2 regions of the Streptomyces sp. NPDC005566 genome follow, and region 1 is predicted to be linked to the other one. Evidence: riboswitches for the same ligand, from Rfam matches in the RefSeq annotation. Region 1 holds a riboswitch; the other holds the start of a gene.

Region 1 (7,677 bases):
CGCAGCGTTCTCGCGGCACTCGGTTCTCCCACCGCAGTCCGCGAGGCCCACACGCCCGCTCTCCGGTCCGTCCAGGGATCACTGAGCCCCGAACTGCCCCTCCCGGTCCATGTACTGGACCGGATCGTCCCGAACGACGCCACGCCCCGCACGCGCCTCGCCGGCTGGCGCTTCCTGATCCGCAGCGGAGAGCGCGCCGTGGCCGCTGCGGACACCATGCTGACCGCCGACGGCTGGACCTTCTCCCACTTCTTCGAGGGGCCGTACATCGTCTCGACCGAACTCGCCGTACGACAGGCGGATTCGGCAGCAGCGCACTACCAGCCGCGCCTGCTGTCCGTGCCGGAGCTCTACATGCTCACGCTGTGGCTGCACGCGGACACCGACGCCGACGCCGGGGGAGGCACGCTCGCCCCGACGGATGTGCTGGTGCCCCTCGCGCCCGCTCCTCCCGGCATCACGGCCCACCGACCGCATCGCGTCTCCGATCTGCTTCCGGTCATGACCATGCGTGTCTCCCCGGCTCCGCTGCCCGGCCTGCCCGGTCTCCTCGGTTCGCCCGCCTGATCCTCGTACGCCATGCGCCCCCGCCGTGCACCACGGCGGGGGCGCATTCGTACCCGTCCGGACTAGCCCCTTCAGGCCACCCCGAACCACCCGAAGGGACAGTGCAGTTGCGTTGAACCGTCCGGCCGGGTGATGCGTCATGAGAGGAGAAGAGCAGCTGCCGCGAAATCCCTGCGGAAAGACGCCCGTGGGGCAACACTGGGACCGGACCGACTGATACGGGGGCGGCCATGAACACATCGTCAAGCCGCAGGACACTCGACTCAACGCAGCGAAAGAACCCATCCATGTGCCAGCACCAGCCACCCTGCCCGACCGCGGACTCCAACGACCGGGAAGCCGCGCGCCTGACGGCCCATCACCCGGAACAGGGCTGGAGCCTGCTGTGCAACGGCGTCCTGCTCTTCGAGGACACCGGTGAGCTGCTCCCGGACGGGCAGATCATCGCCCCGCACCGGTCGCTGAAGACCGGCCAGGTGATGAAGGCCGCCTGACCGCGGCCGGAGAAACACGGGGGCCGGCCCGGAGTGGTCTCCGCACCGGCCCCGACGGGTGTCCGCGTTTCTACTGGTCGTACTCGTCCAGCGGCGGGCAGGAGCAGACCAGATTGCGGTCGCCGAAGGCGCCGTCGATCCGGCGCACCGGCGGCCAGTACTTGTCCGAAGGCGTGACGCCGGCCGGGAAGACAGCCTCTTCGCGGCTGTAGGCGTGCGTCCACTCGCCACCGAGCGCGGCCGCCGTGTGCGGGGCGTTGCTCAGCGGGTTGTCCTCCGCGCTCCACGCGCCCGATGCGACCTTCTCGATCTCACCGCGAATGGCGATCATCGTGTCGCAGAACCGGTCGAGCTCCGCGAGGTCCTCGCTCTCGGTGGGCTCGATCATCAGCGTCCCGGCCACCGGGAACGACATCGTCGGCGAATGGAAGCCGTAGTCGATCAGCCGCTTGGCGACGTCGTCGATGCTGACGCCTGTCGCCTTGGAGATCGGGCGCAGATCCACGATGCACTCGTGTGCGACCAGACCGGCCGGGCCGTTGTACAGGATCGGGAAATGCGGTTCCAGACGCTTGGCGATGTAGTTGGCCGCGAGCACGGCGACCTGCGTCGCACGCTTCAGTCCCTCGCCGCCCATCAGGCGTACGTACGCCCAGGAGATAGGGAGGATTCCGGCCGAGCCCCACGGGGCCGCCGAGATCGGGCCGACGCCGGTCTCGGGACCGGCGGCCGGCTGGAGCGGGTGGTTGGGAAGGTACGGCGCCAGGTGCGCACGGACACCGACCGGGCCGACGCCCGGGCCACCGCCGCCGTGCGGGATGCAGAAGGTCTTGTGCAGGTTCAGGTGCGAGACGTCGCCGCCGAACTTGCCCGGCTTGGCGAGGCCCACCAGCGCGTTGAGGTTGGCGCCGTCGACGTACACCTGACCGCCCGCGTCGTGCACCTCGCCGCAGATCGCGGCGACGTGCTCCTCGAAGACACCGTGCGTGGACGGGTAGGTGATCATCAGGACCGCGAGTTCGTCGCGGTGCTTCTCGATCTTGGCGCGCAGGTCGTCGATGTCGACTTCGCCGTCGTCGGCGGTCTTCACGACGACGACCTTCATCCCGGCCATCACGGCGCTCGCGGCGTTGGTGCCGTGCGCGGAGGACGGGATGAGGCAGACCGTACGCCCCTCGTCACCATTGGCCCGGTGGTAGGCGCGGACGGCCAGAAGACCGGCGAACTCACCCTGGGAGCCCGCGTTGGGCTGGAGGGAGACGGCGTCGTAGCCGGTGACCTCGGCCAGGCGCTCCTCCAGCTCGCGGATGAGGGTGAGGAAGCCCTGTGCCTGCTCGGCCGGCGCGAAGGGGTGCAGCGCACCGAATTCGGGCCAGGTGATCGACTCCATCTCGGCGGTGGCGTTGAGCTTCATGGTGCAGGAGCCGAGCGGGATCATGCCGCGGTCCAGCGCGTAGTCGCGGTCGGCGAGCTTGCGCAGGTAGCGCAGCATCGCCGTCTCGGAACGGTGCTGGTGGAAGACCGGGTGGGCGAGGACGGTGTCGGTGCGCAGCAGGTTCGCGGGCAGCGCGTCGCCTGCGTCGGCGTCGAGGGCCTCGATGTCGCCGCCGGCTCCGAAGGCGGCCCAGACAGCCGCGATCTGCGCACGGGTGGTGGTCTCGTCGCAGGCGATGGAGACGTGGTCGGCGTCGACGAGCCGCAGGTTCACCCCGCGCTCGCGGGCACCGGCGACCACACCGGCAGCTGCGCCGGGAACGCTCACGGTGAGCGTGTCGAAGTAGGCGCCGTGCACCACGTCGGCACCGGCGGCCCGCAGGCCGTCGGCCAGGATCGTGGCGTACCTGTGGGTGCGCCGCGCGATCGTGCGCAGACCGTCGGGGCCGTGGTAGACGGCGTACATCCCCGCCATGACGGCGAGCAGCACCTGCGCGGTGCAGATGTTGCTGGTGGCCTTCTCCCGGCGGATGTGCTGCTCGCGGGTCTGGAGGGCGAGCCGGTACGCCTTGTTGCCGTCGGCGTCGACGGAGACGCCCACGAGACGGCCGGGCAGGCTGCGCGCGAACTTCTCGCGGACGGCCATGAAGCCGGCGTGCGGTCCGCCGAAGCCCATCGGGACACCGAAGCGCTGCGTGGTCCCGACGGCCACGTCCGCGCCCAGCTCGCCGGGGGAGGTGAGCAGGGTCAGGGCCAGCAGATCGGCCGCGACGGTGACGATCGCACCGAGCTCGTGTGCGCGGTCGATGACGGGCTTGATGTCACGGACCGCTCCGGAGGCGCCCGGGTACTGCAGCAGGACGCCGAAGACGCCGCGCTCGGCGACCTCGGCCGGAATTCCGTCGGTGAGGTCTGCGACGACCACCTCGACGCCGGTCGGTTCGGCGCGGGTCCGGATCACGGCGACGGTCTGCGGCAGGGTGTCGGCGTCGACCAGGAAGACGCCGTTCCTGACCTTGCCCACGCGCCGTGCGAGCGCCATGGCCTCGGCAGCCGCCGTGCCCTCGTCGAGGAGGGAGGCACCGGAGGTGGGCAGACCGGTCAGGTCGGCCACCATCGTCTGGAAGTTCAGCAGGGCCTCGAGCCGCCCCTGGGAGATCTCCGGCTGGTAGGGCGTGTACGCCGTGTACCAGGCGGGGTTCTCCATGACGTTGCGCAGGATCACGGGCGGGGTGAACGTGCCGTAGTAGCCGAGCCCGATCATCGGTGCGAGGACCTGGTTGCGGTCGGCGAGGCGTCGCAGCTCGGCCAGGACCTCGGCCTCGGTACGGGCAGCCGGGAGGTCCAGCGCCTCGGCGCTCTTGATCACGTCCGGCACGGCAGCGGCGGTCAGCTCGTCGAGGGAGCCGTATCCGACGTGCGCGAGCATCTTGGCCTGGGCCTCGGCATCGGGCCCGATGTGGCGCTGCTCGAAGGGAATGCCCTGCTCCAGCTGGGAGAGCGGAGTGCGACGGGGGGTCATGATGGAGGCCTCCTGGTCTCACGACCTGCGAGGGGCACCACGGCGTGGCTGCCCGAACGGCCTCCCCATCTGTCATCTCGACCTGAGAGCTTCACCGGCACGCCCTGAGGCACACCGGCTTTCACCGTCGGTGAGGATGGGGCCCGCCACGGCACGAGCCGTACGGATCCCGTCCTGCTTTCCAGAGTGACCTCGTCCGTGCGGTACGGGGGCCTGAGAGATTCCGGGGAGGAGTTGCTCCTTCGGCGCCACCGGATTTCTCCGGAGGACTCTCCCGCACAGGGTCAGCAGCCGTGTTCCAGACTACCAGCGGGCCGGCGCGGGCCGTCTCGAGTGGCCGAAGCCCCGGATCTGGCCTTTCGTAGTGCCTGTGGAGCAGTTGCGACCACCCTGACCGCAGTGCGACCAGTGGGAGGCACCGTGCAGACCGACATCGATCCGCGCAGCCTGATCGGCCGCAAGGCCTACGACCGCCAAGGCTCCAAGATCGGAACGGTGGACGAGGTCTATCTCGACGATGCCACCGGCGTACCCGAGTGGGCGGCCGTGCGCACCGGACTCTTCACCCGGGACGCCTTCGTCCCGCTGGAACCGAGCGAATTCGTCGACGGCACCCTGGTGATCCCCTTCGACCGCGCCCTGATCAAGGACGCTCCCGACTTCGGAGTCGGCCGCCATCTCTCCCCTGAGCAGGAGCTGCAGCTGTACCGCCATTACGGGCTGGACTCCGCCGCGCCGGGCGGCACCGGGCCCGACAGGGACTTCGGCAGGCTGGCCGGCCACGAGGAGTAGTCCACGGGGTCTCGGACCAGGGGCAGCGGGTCGGCCGGCTGGAGCTGCGGATCGTCGACACGGAACGTGCGCACCCGGCCCGGCCGCTCCCCCGGCTCCTCGAACCGGACCGTGACACGGCCGACGCCGCTGCCCTGCACCCAGCCGTGGCCGTGGACGTCGTGCCGGACGTCGTGGCCTGCGGGCCACCGCCGGCCCGCCAGCCGGTCCGCCCTCTCCTCGGCCGCCTCCTCCGCCGTGACCGGCTCGTCGGGGGCACCGCCGGCCCCGCCCTCCGACTCGTCCGCCACCGCCTGCAGCGCATCGGCGGCCTGCGCGAAGAGATCCTCCTGGGTGAAGTCCGCGAGCCCCGTGACGCCCACTCCCAAGAGCCGTACGCCACCGGTGGTGTCAACGGCCTCCAGCAACCGCGCCGCGGCTTCTCTGACGACCGTGGGGTCGTCCGTGGGGCCGCGCAGGGTCTCGGAGCGGGTGAGCGTGGAGAAGTCGTAGCGGCGCACCTTGAGCACGACGGTCCGCCCCGACCGCCCCGCGCCCCGCAGGCGCTCCACACACCGTCCGGCCAGCCTCTCGACCTCCGTCCTGACCCGGACCCGGTCGTGCAGGTCCACGTCGAAGGTGTCCTCGACCGATACGGACTTCGCGTCCCGTTCCGCGACGACGGGCCGGTCGTCGTGCCCGAGTGCCATGCGGTACAGCGCGACGCCGTGCGCCTTGCCCAGCAGACGGACGAGCTCCGCCTCCCCCGCCTCGGCAAGGTCCTGGACCACCGTCATCCCAGCGCGCCGCAGATGGTCCCCGGTGGCGGGCCCGACGCCCGGCAGGATCCGCACGGACATGGGAGCGAGCAGTTCGCGCTCCGTACCCGGCTCGATGAGCAGGAGACCGTCCGGTTTCGCCTCCTCCGAGGCGATCTTGGCCAGCATCTTGGAACCGGCCAGGCCGACCGAACCGCTGAGTCCGGTGACGCCTGTGATGACCGTGCGCAGCTGCTCACCGATCGCACGGGCCGATGCCGCGTCATCGGCGACCCCACCGGCCTCCAGGTCGACGAACGCCTCGTCCAGGCTGAGCGGCTCGACGAGCGGCGACAGCCGCCCGAGGAGCTCCATCACCTGGTCGCTGACCGTCCGGTAGAGCGCGAAGCGCGGCACCAGATAGGCGGCGTTGGGTGCCAGCCGTCTGGCCTGCGCCATGGGCATCGCCGAATGCACACCGAACCGCCGGGCTTCGTACGACGCGGTGGCAACCACCCCGCGCATCCCCAGTCCGCCCACCACCACCGGTTTGCCGCGCAGGCTGGGCTTCGCCGCCTGCTCGGCAGAGGCGTAGAAGGCATCCATGTCCAGATGCAGGATGGTGGGAGCGGATCTCACACCTACCGATGCTGCCCTATGCCACTGACAACGGGCCTGCTCCGCGCCTGTGCGGCGCGGGGCAGGCCCGGTGGCTCAGCCCGCGCGGTTGCGCCGCCGGGCCAGCTCGTCCGCGGGGTTGTTGCCGATCAGCGTCTCCCCCGTGTCGACCCGCTCCCCGTGGAGCTGGGACAGGGTCGCGTCCACATCACGCCAGACGACGCCCACGGCGATACCGAAGACGCCCTGGCCCCCCTGGAGCAGATCCACGACCTCGTCGGGCGAGGAGCACTCGTAGACCGTCGCCCCGTCGCTCATCAGGGTCATCCGTTCAAGATCCGTGAATCCGCGGGCCCTCAGGTGCTGGACCGTGGTGCGGATGTTCTGCAGCGCGACACCTGTGTCGAGGAACCGCTTCACGATCTTGAGGAGGACAACGTCCCGAAAACTGTAGAGGCGCTGTGTCCCCGACCCGTACGCCGGACGCACGCTCGGTTCCACCAGACCCGTACGGGCCCAGTAGTCGAGCTGTCGGTAGGTGATCCCGGCCGCCGCGCACGCCGTCGGCCCCCGGTAGCCGATGTCACCTGCCACTACCGCACCGTCCGCTGCCACCGCCGCCGGCTGAACCGGCTGTCTGATGGTGTGGTCGGCCGCACTGCTGTGCTGCCGGTACGGCCCACCTGCAGCCGTACCGTCGCCGCTGCTTCTCACGCCGACCTCCGTCCTTGACCTGCCATCTCGAAGGTAGGCAGTCACCAGGGGTGCGTCAACGATCGCCACACTCGGCACGCCGAGTGATAATCACCCTGAGGGTGGTTTCCCGTGTCTCGTTTCCGGGAACGGCTTGTCGGATGCGGGCACTGCACGGGACGGTCACTGACTGTTCGTACCGAAGTCCTCCGGTGAGATCTGGTCGAGGAACTCACGGAACTTCTCGACCTCGTCCTCCTGCTCGTCCGGGATGGCGATCCCGGCGTCGTCCAGCACACCGTCGCTGCCGTAGATCGGCGTGCCGGTACGCAGGGCGAGCGCTATGGCGTCGGACGGCCGCGCGCTCACCTCGACTCCGCTGGCGAAGACCAGCTCCGCGTAGAAAACCCCTTCTCTGAGGTCCGTGATCCGGACCTCTGTGAGCTCCTGGCCGACGGCCTCGAGCACATCCTTGAAGAGATCATGGGTCAGCGGCCTGGCCGGAGCCATGCCCTGCTGGGCGAAGGCGATCGCGGTCGCTTCCCCAGGGCCGATCCAAATGGGGAGGTACCGGTCGCCTCCCACTTCACGCAGGAGCACGATCGGTTGGTTGGAGGGCATTTCCACCCGGACACCCACAACGTCGAGCTCGTTCACACAGCAACCCTAGGACGTGCCCGCCATGTTTGGATAGTCGGGCTCCGCCGCGGTCAGTGGAACCGGACCTTGAGGGCGGTCTGCACGAAGGCCGCGTGGAGCCGGACGGACAGCTCCGCGAGCTCTCTCGCGGTGGCCTCCGCATGGGCCCTGGTCTGCGGAT
Region 2 (7,677 bases), on a different contig from region 1:
CGCGCATCGGGCCGACCGTGTGGGAGCTGGACGGGCCGATGCCGACCGAGAAGAGGTCGAAGACCGAGATGGCCACGGGATGACTCCTAAGGGGGCTGGTAGACGCCGTTGTCTGCCGGGTGGTGCGGGCCGGGCCGGTGGGCCCGAAGAGCGCGGGGACAAGGGTGGGGGCACCGTGCTCACTGTTCAGTGTGCGCGGTGCCCCCACCCGACGTGCAAACTGCGGGTGACCTACTTGAGGCCGGGGTACAGCGGGAACTTCTCGGCCAGCGCGATCACGCGGGCCTTCAGGTCGTCGGCGTCGTAGGCCGGCTTCAGCGCGGAGGCGATGATCTCCGCGACCTCGGTGAAGTCCTCGGCCTGGAAACCGCGGGTCGCCAGCGCGGGCGTACCGATCCGCAGACCCGAGGTGACCATCGGGGGGCGCGGGTCGTTCGGAACGGCGTTCCGGTTGACCGTGATGCCGACCTCGTGGAGGCGGTCCTCGGCCTGCTGGCCGTCCAGCTCGGAGTTGCGCAGGTCCACCAGGACCAGGTGCACGTCCGTGCCGCCGGTGAGGACGGAGACGCCGACCTCGGTGACGTCCGGCTGCACCAGACGCTCGGCGAGGATGCGGGCGCCGTCCAGGGTGCGCTGCTGGCGCTCCTTGAACTCCTCGGTCGCGGCCACCTTGAAGGAGACCGCCTTGGCTGCGATCACGTGCTCCAGCGGGCCGCCCTGCTGACCGGGGAAGACCGCCGAGTTGATCTTCTTGGCGAGCTCCTGCGTCGACAGGATGACGCCACCGCGCGGACCGCCGAGGGTCTTGTGCGTGGTGGTCGTGACGACATGGGCGTGCGGCACCGGGTTGGGGTGCAGGCCCGCGGCCACCAGGCCCGCGAAGTGGGCCATGTCGACCATCAGGTACGCGCCGACCTCGTCCGCGATGCGGCGGAACGCGGCGAAGTCGAGCTGACGGGGGTACGCGGACCAGCCGGCCACGATCAGCTTCGGCTTGGACTCCTTGGCGAGGCGCTCGACCTCGGCCATGTCCACGACGCCGGTCTCGTCGACGTGGTACGGGACCACATTGTAGAGCTTGCCGGAGAAGTTGATCTTCATGCCGTGGGTCAGGTGACCGCCGTGGGCCAGGTTCAGGCCCATGATGGTGTCGCCCGGCTTCAGCAGCGCGAACATCGCGGCGGCGTTCGCCTGCGCACCGGAGTGCGGCTGGACGTTCGCGGCCTCGGCGCCGAAGAGCGCCTTGATCCGGTCGATCGCGATCTGCTCGACCACGTCGACGTGCTCGCAGCCGCCGTAGTAACGACGGCCGGGGTAGCCCTCGGCGTACTTGTTGGTGAGGACAGAGCCCTGCGCCTCCATGACCGCGACCGGAGCGAAGTTCTCCGAAGCGATCATCTCGAGGGTGGACTGCTGGCGGTGGAGCTCGGCGTCGACAGCGGCGGCGACGTCCGGGTCCAGCTCGTGGAGGGAGGAGTTGAGAAGCGACATCAGGGGGTCCCTTGGGTCTCAGTTGCCGGAGAACTCGGAGTACTCGTCGGCGGAGAGCAGGTCCTTCGGCTCCTCCGCGACGCGCACCTTGAACAGCCAGCCGCCCTCGAAGGGGGCGGAGTTCACCAGCGCCGGGTCGTCCACGACGTCCTGGTTGGCCTCGGTGACCTCACCGGTCACCGGCGAGTACAGGTCGCTGACCGACTTGGTCGACTCCAGCTCACCGCAGGTCTCGCCCGCGGTCACCGTGTCACCGACCGCCGGGAGCTGGGCGTAGACGACGTCGCCGAGCGCGTTGGCCGCGAACTCGGTGATACCGACCGTGGCCACACCGTCCTCGAGGGCCGACAGCCACTCGTGCTCCTTGCTGTACCGCAGCTGCTGGGGGTTGCTCATGACCTGAATTCTCCTGTACGCGGGGGAGTGCTGATGAACGGTGGTCTTACGGTGTGAGACGGGACTACGTCACGTGCGGGACGCCCCGTCGTCACTTCTGACGCTTGTAGAAGGGCAGGGCGACGACCTCGTACGCCTCATGGGTGCCCCGGATGTCTACGCCGACGCCCTCGGTGCCGGGCGCGGCGTGCGCCGCGTCCACGTACGCCATGGCGATCGGCTTGCCCAGCGTCGGCGACGGTGCGCCGGACGTGACCTCGCCGACGACCTTGCCGTCGGCGACGACCTGGAAGCCGGCGCGCGGCACCCTGCGGCCCTCGGCCACCAGGCCGACGAGCTTGCGGGGCGGGGCGGTCTCGGCACGCTCGGCGGCGGCCAGCAGCGCCTCGCGGCCGACGAAGTCGCCCTCCTTCTCGAACTTCACGACCCGGCCCAGGCCCGCGTCGAACGGGGTCAGCGCGGTCGTCAGCTCGTGCCCGTACAGCGGCATGCCCGCCTCCAGGCGCAGCGTGTCGCGGCAGGAGAGACCGCACGGGATCAGGCCGTGCGGGGCGCCCGCCTCGGTGAGCGCCTTCCACAGCTGCTCGGCGTGCTCGGGAGCCACGAAGAGCTCGAAGCCGTCCTCGCCGGTGTAGCCGGTACGGGCGATGAGTGCGGGAACACCGGCGACGGTGCCGGGCAGGCCCGCGTAGTACTTCAGCCCGTCCAGGTCGGCGTCCGTGACCGACTTCAGGATGGCGGGCGACTCGGGGCCCTGGACGGCGAGCAGCGCGTAGGCGTCGCGGTCGTCGCGCACCTCGGTGTCGAAGTCCCCGGCGCGCCCCGTGAGCGTGTCGAGTACGAGCTGTGCGTTGCCCGCGTTGGCGACGACCAGATACTCGGGGGCCTCGGTCTCACCCAGGCGGTAGACGATCAGGTCGTCCAGGATCCCGCCGTCCTCGGCGACGATCATCGTGTAGCGGGCCCGGCCCACGCCGATGGTGGCGATGTTGCCCACGAGTGCGAAGTTCAGGAAGGCCGCGGCCTGCGGTCCGGTGACGGTGATCTCGCCCATGTGCGACAGGTCGAAGAGTCCGGCCCGGGTGCGCACGGCGTTGTGCTCGTCGCGCTCACTGGCGTACCGCAGGGGCATGTCCCAGCCGGCGAAATCGGTCATGGTCGCGCCCAGGGAACGGTGCAGCGCATCGAGGGCGGTGAGACGGGAGGCGGGGGCAGTGCTCATGGGCATGGCTCCAGGGCATGGCGACAGAGGACGTTCCCTCCCCATCTGTCATCGGAACCTGAGAGGTTCGCCGAGAGCCCCTGAAAGGGTCAGCCCCTGCGGGGGTCGGCTTGCACCTTGGGTGGAGCCGCGCGAGCGGCCCGCTTTTCAGATCTGCCTCATCCACGCGGTACGGGGCCTGAGAGATTCAAGGGAGGAACTTGCTCCTTCGGCGCCCGGTGCACACAGTGACCGGGACTCTCCCGCGCGGATTCAAACGGCCGGTATGCAGTTGGCGGGGTCATCATCGCACGCATTGCGCCAGAGTGGGGCGACCGGATCCGCGCAGGCAGCCGGGGACGCTCGGGCGCCGACATGTGCGACCGGAACCGGTTGTCCCGTATTACCTTTTCTTTACACTTCTTGGGCAGGCCAGGTGTGGCGACTCGGCAGGGGGAGGGCGATGACGTTGCAGCCGTACGCGACGACCGCAGGGGCAGCGCGCGGAGCGATGCCCGCGCAGCAGGGTGCCCGCGCTCGGGGGCTCCGGGGCACGCACGCTCCGGTGGTGCGTGATCTGCGGGGCAGGAACGGGCTCGGCCCGCGCAGCCTGGACTTCGTGGCGGGCGATGTGGTGGTGGTCTCCGGACTGCCCGGCAGCGGGAAGTCGACGTTGATCCGGCGCGCGGTGCGGGAGCACGCCATCGACTCCCAGGACACCAGGGACCGCTGGGCGGGCTCCCTGCCCGCCTTACTCCCGTACGCCCTCTACCGTCCCCTGGTCCGTGCCGCGCACTACCTCGGGCTGTGGCGGGCGCTGCGCTCGGGAGGGTCCGTCGTCGTGCACGACTGCGGAACCCAGGCCTGGGTGCGGCGCTGGCTGGCCCGCGAGGCCGGGCGCCGGAGCCGCACGCTGCACCTCGTCCTGCTCGACGTCACCCCTCATGTGGCCAGGGCGGGCCAGCGGGAGCGCGGACGGGGTGTCTCCGGATACGCCTTCGCCCGGCACCGCGGTGCGGTCGGACGGCTGCTGCGCGACACGGAGAGCGGACTGCTGCCGCCCGGTTGCGCGTCCGCGGTCCTGCTCGACCGGGAGGCCGCCACCGCGATCGAACGGATTTCGTTCGCAAACGCATAGACCGTCGAGATCCGTCCGGCCGTCCGGAATCTGGACGGTCCGGTCGCCCCGGCCTGCGCTGTTTCCCGTGTCACTGCCGTCCGGGCGCGGCTCGGACTATGGTTTCTGCCGCACAGCACGGCGAGAAAGGGACACAGACACCGTGGACATTCCGGCCCAGGCCCCCGTCCATCCGCAGCACGGATGGCCGGCCAACGAGCTCGAGGAAGTGCTCAGCGCCTCCCTCGGCGTGCCCGGGGCCGGCGGCCGCCTGGTCGAGGTACTCGGCCGCAGCCGCGTGTGGGTGCCCCTGCCGAACGGCGGCGGACCCGACAGCCCCGACCTCGACCTGCCGACGGTCGACATCGACGGCGCCGCGTACGTACCGGTGTTCAGCTCCGAGGCCCAGTTCCTGTACTGCGTCGGCGCCCATCTCTCGTTCACCGTCGCGCCCGCCCGCGAATTCGCCCGCGGACTGCCCCCGCAGCTCGGCATCGCCGTCAATCCCGGCGGGGCGGTCGGTGTGCCGCTGCCGCCGCCGGCCGTCGCCGAACTCTGCCGGGCCGGGCGCACCGCACTGGACGGGCCCTCCGGCGGGCGGGTGCGGCTCTATGAGCCGGACTGGAAGGAGGACCCCGTCGATTTCCTGGCCGCGGTGGCCGGTGAATTCCAGGGCATCGGTGTCGTGAGTACGGCGCGCAGGGCGCTGGCCAGCATCGAGGGCGACGACCCCGTCCTCTTCGTCGGCGTCGAGTTCGCCACCTGGGACGGCGCGGGACAGAGCGCCCCGATGGAGGCGCTGGGCCGTGCGCTGGGCCGGGTCCAGCTGCAGTGGCGGGTCAATCTGGTCCTCCTCGACGTGGCCCAGGACCCCGTGGGTGACTGGATGCTGGAGAAGGTACGGCCGTTCTACCGGCGCGAGGGGTACTGAGTCAGGTTCGCCCGTGGCGTCAAGCCGGTGTCAGGGGCGGCGCATAAGCTGGTTTGATGGCGAGGCCGCACCCGCTGTGCCCGGGAGCGGGACAACAGCACCGCGGCACGACGGGGCAGCGGAACGAAGAGGGGCGGGACCCAGGGTGAGTGCGTCAGGCACCGCGGAGGCCGGGCAGGTCGAGCACATGCTGCGGCAAGTGACCCCCGGGCGCCCCGACGCCTACGAGGCGCTTCTGCGGGCCCTCACCGACGGCCGGGTCTGGATGCTGCTCTGGCACGGCACGGCGGGCTCGCCCGACGCCCAGTACGGCAACATGGAGATCGACGGCCTGGGCTACGCCCCCTGCGTGACCTCCGCCCAGGAGCTCTCGGCCAGTGGCTGGAACAGGTCCCACGAGCTGGTCACCGGCCGCGACATCGCCCGGTCCCTCTTCCCCGACCGCTGGGGCATCTGGCTCAACCCGCATGCCCCCGGCGGCGGCGTCGGCATCCCCTGGCTGGACCTGCGCCGCATCGCGACAGGCCTCGACCGGATGCCCGCAGGGCCGCTGCAGCTCTCCGAACCCGCCATCGAGATCCCGCAGTTCTACGCCCTTTTGTCGCACAATGCCCACCGCACCCCCGCCGTCCGCGCGCTGCGTCGTGCCTGGGTGCAGCCCGCGCTGGGCGCCCCGTACCTCGCGATCGGGCTCGACCTCTACGACACGGGCCGGCCCTCCGTCGACGCGGTCCGCGCGATGATGCAGCAGTCGATCGGCGTGGTCCCCGACGGCCTGCCCGTCTCGACGGTGTCCATGTCCGACGAGTACGACCCCGTCGCCATGTGGCTGCGCGCCAACTCCCGTCCGTTCTACGACCGCGAGGCGCACGCCCCGGCGGGCCCGCCGCCCGCCGCCGCGCCGGGGTATGGCTACCCGCCCTCGCAGCTGCGCTGAACCCGCCCCGATTGCGAACGGGTTAACTAGCGCGGGCAGGATGTCCCGTATCTGGTCGGTTTGTTGAGTGTCCGGGTCTCAGGTAGGTATCACCGCTATGCGGACTGTTCTCCGCGCTGCTTCGCGAATGTAGTGTTCGGGCGAATCAATACCTCTCCACACACTGCTGACCTGGGGTGGACCCACATGCGAATATTCAAGTCCCGAACTGTTCGGGCGATCACGGCGGCTGTAGCCGTCGGCCTGATCGCCACGGGCTGCTCCAGCGAGCGGGACAACGATGCCAAGGACGGAGCGAAGGACACCTTCGTCTTCGCAGGTGCGGGCGACCCCGGGTCCCTGGACCCGGCGCTGGCCAGCGACGGTGAGACCTTCCGGGTCACCCGTCAGGCCTTCGAGGCCCTGCTCGAGCACGAGCCCGGCGGAAGCAAGCTCGTCGGCGGACTCGCCGAGACGTGGGAGAGCGACCCCGCCGGCAAGGTGTGGACGTTCAACCTCCGTAAGAACGTGAAGTTCCACGACGGCGAGGAGTTCAACGCCGCCGCGGTCTGCGCGAACTACGACCACTGGTTCAACTGGGCGGGTACGTACCAGTCCAGCGCGGTCTCGTACTACTGGCAGTCCATCATGGGCGGCTTCGCGAAGAACGAGGACCCCGAGGCGCCGAAGGCGAACTACAAGTCCTGCACCGCGAAGGACGCCAACACGGCGGTCATCGAGGTCAACGAGCCCTCGGCGAACCTGCCCGGCGGCTTCTCCCTGCAGGCCCTGGCGATCCACTCGCCGAAGGCCCTCAAGGAGTACGAGAAGCAGGACGCGACCGCCAAGGGCGACGCGATCACGTACCCCAAGTACAGCCAGGTGGCAGGCACGGTCGCCGGTACCGGCCCGTACAAGATCACCAAGTGGAACAAGAGCAACAAGGAAGTCAGCCTCGCGCGCTTCGATGACTACTGGGGCGCCAAGGCCAAGGTGAAGAACCTGGTCTTCCGCACGATCGACACCGAGGAGGGCCGCCGCCAGGCGCTCCAGGCCGGTGACATCGACGGCTACGACCTGGTCGCACCCGCCGACATCAAGACGCTGGAGGGCGAGGGCTACGAGGTCCCGACCCGTGACGTCTTCAACCTCTTTTACGTGGGCATGACCCAGTCGAAGAACCCGGCGCTGAAGAAGCCCGAGGTCCGGCAGGCCATCGCGCACGCCATCGACCGCGAGAACATCGTCAAGACCCAGCTGCCCGAGGGCGGCAAGGTCGCCACGCAGTTCATGCCCGACACGGTCGCCGGCTTCTCGGACAAGGTGAAGCAGTACCCCTTCGACACGAACAAGTCGAAGCAGCTGCTGAAGGCCGCCGGAGAGAGCAAGCTCACGCTCGAGTTCTGCTACCCGACCGAGGTCACCCGCCCCTACATGCCTGCCCCGCAGGACATGTTCGAGCTGATGAAGGCCGACCTCGAGAAGGCCGGCATCACGGTCGTCCCGAAGGCCATGAAGTGGGCCCCGGACTACCTGGACGCCACCGAGGCCGGTTCCTGTGCCCTGCACATGCTCGGCTGGACCGGTGACTTCAACGACGGCTTCAACTTCATCGGTACCTGGTT

The links. Region 1 has a riboswitch for glycine ahead of gcvP (aminomethyl-transferring glycine dehydrogenase). Riboswitches for the same ligand answer to the same signal wherever they lie in the genome.
Region 2: linked by a shared signal. The riboswitch ahead of gcvT (glycine cleavage system aminomethyltransferase GcvT) and the one ahead of gcvP (aminomethyl-transferring glycine dehydrogenase) in region 1 are both predicted to bind glycine.

The regions. Positions count from the first base shown of each region.
Region 1 is NZ_JBEXDB010000029.1:48,080-55,756, forward strand. It holds gene ABZS61_RS32510 (hypothetical protein) at 1-567, shown strand, start outside; gene ABZS61_RS32515 (DUF5999 family protein) at 855-1,061, shown strand; gene gcvP (aminomethyl-transferring glycine dehydrogenase) at 1,132-4,017, opposite strand; glycine riboswitch at 4,209-4,304, opposite strand; gene ABZS61_RS32525 (PRC-barrel domain-containing protein) at 4,438-4,809, shown strand; gene ABZS61_RS32530 (DNA polymerase IV) at 4,731-6,185, opposite strand; gene ABZS61_RS32535 (MerR family transcriptional regulator) at 6,261-6,878, opposite strand; gene ABZS61_RS32540 (bifunctional nuclease family protein) at 7,041-7,514, opposite strand; gene ABZS61_RS32545 (MerR family transcriptional regulator) at 7,568-7,677, opposite strand, start outside.
Region 2 is NZ_JBEXDB010000014.1:148,428-156,104, forward strand. It holds gene ABZS61_RS22735 (L-serine ammonia-lyase) at 1-76, opposite strand, end outside; gene glyA (serine hydroxymethyltransferase) at 232-1,491, opposite strand; gene gcvH (glycine cleavage system protein GcvH) at 1,510-1,887, opposite strand; gene gcvT (glycine cleavage system aminomethyltransferase GcvT) at 1,979-3,109, opposite strand; glycine riboswitch at 3,267-3,364, opposite strand; gene ABZS61_RS22755 (AAA family ATPase) at 3,552-4,226, shown strand; gene ABZS61_RS22760 (enhanced serine sensitivity protein SseB) at 4,369-5,136, shown strand; gene ABZS61_RS22765 (enhanced serine sensitivity protein SseB C-terminal domain-containing protein) at 5,282-6,073, shown strand; gene ABZS61_RS22770 (ABC transporter substrate-binding protein) at 6,260-7,677, shown strand, end outside.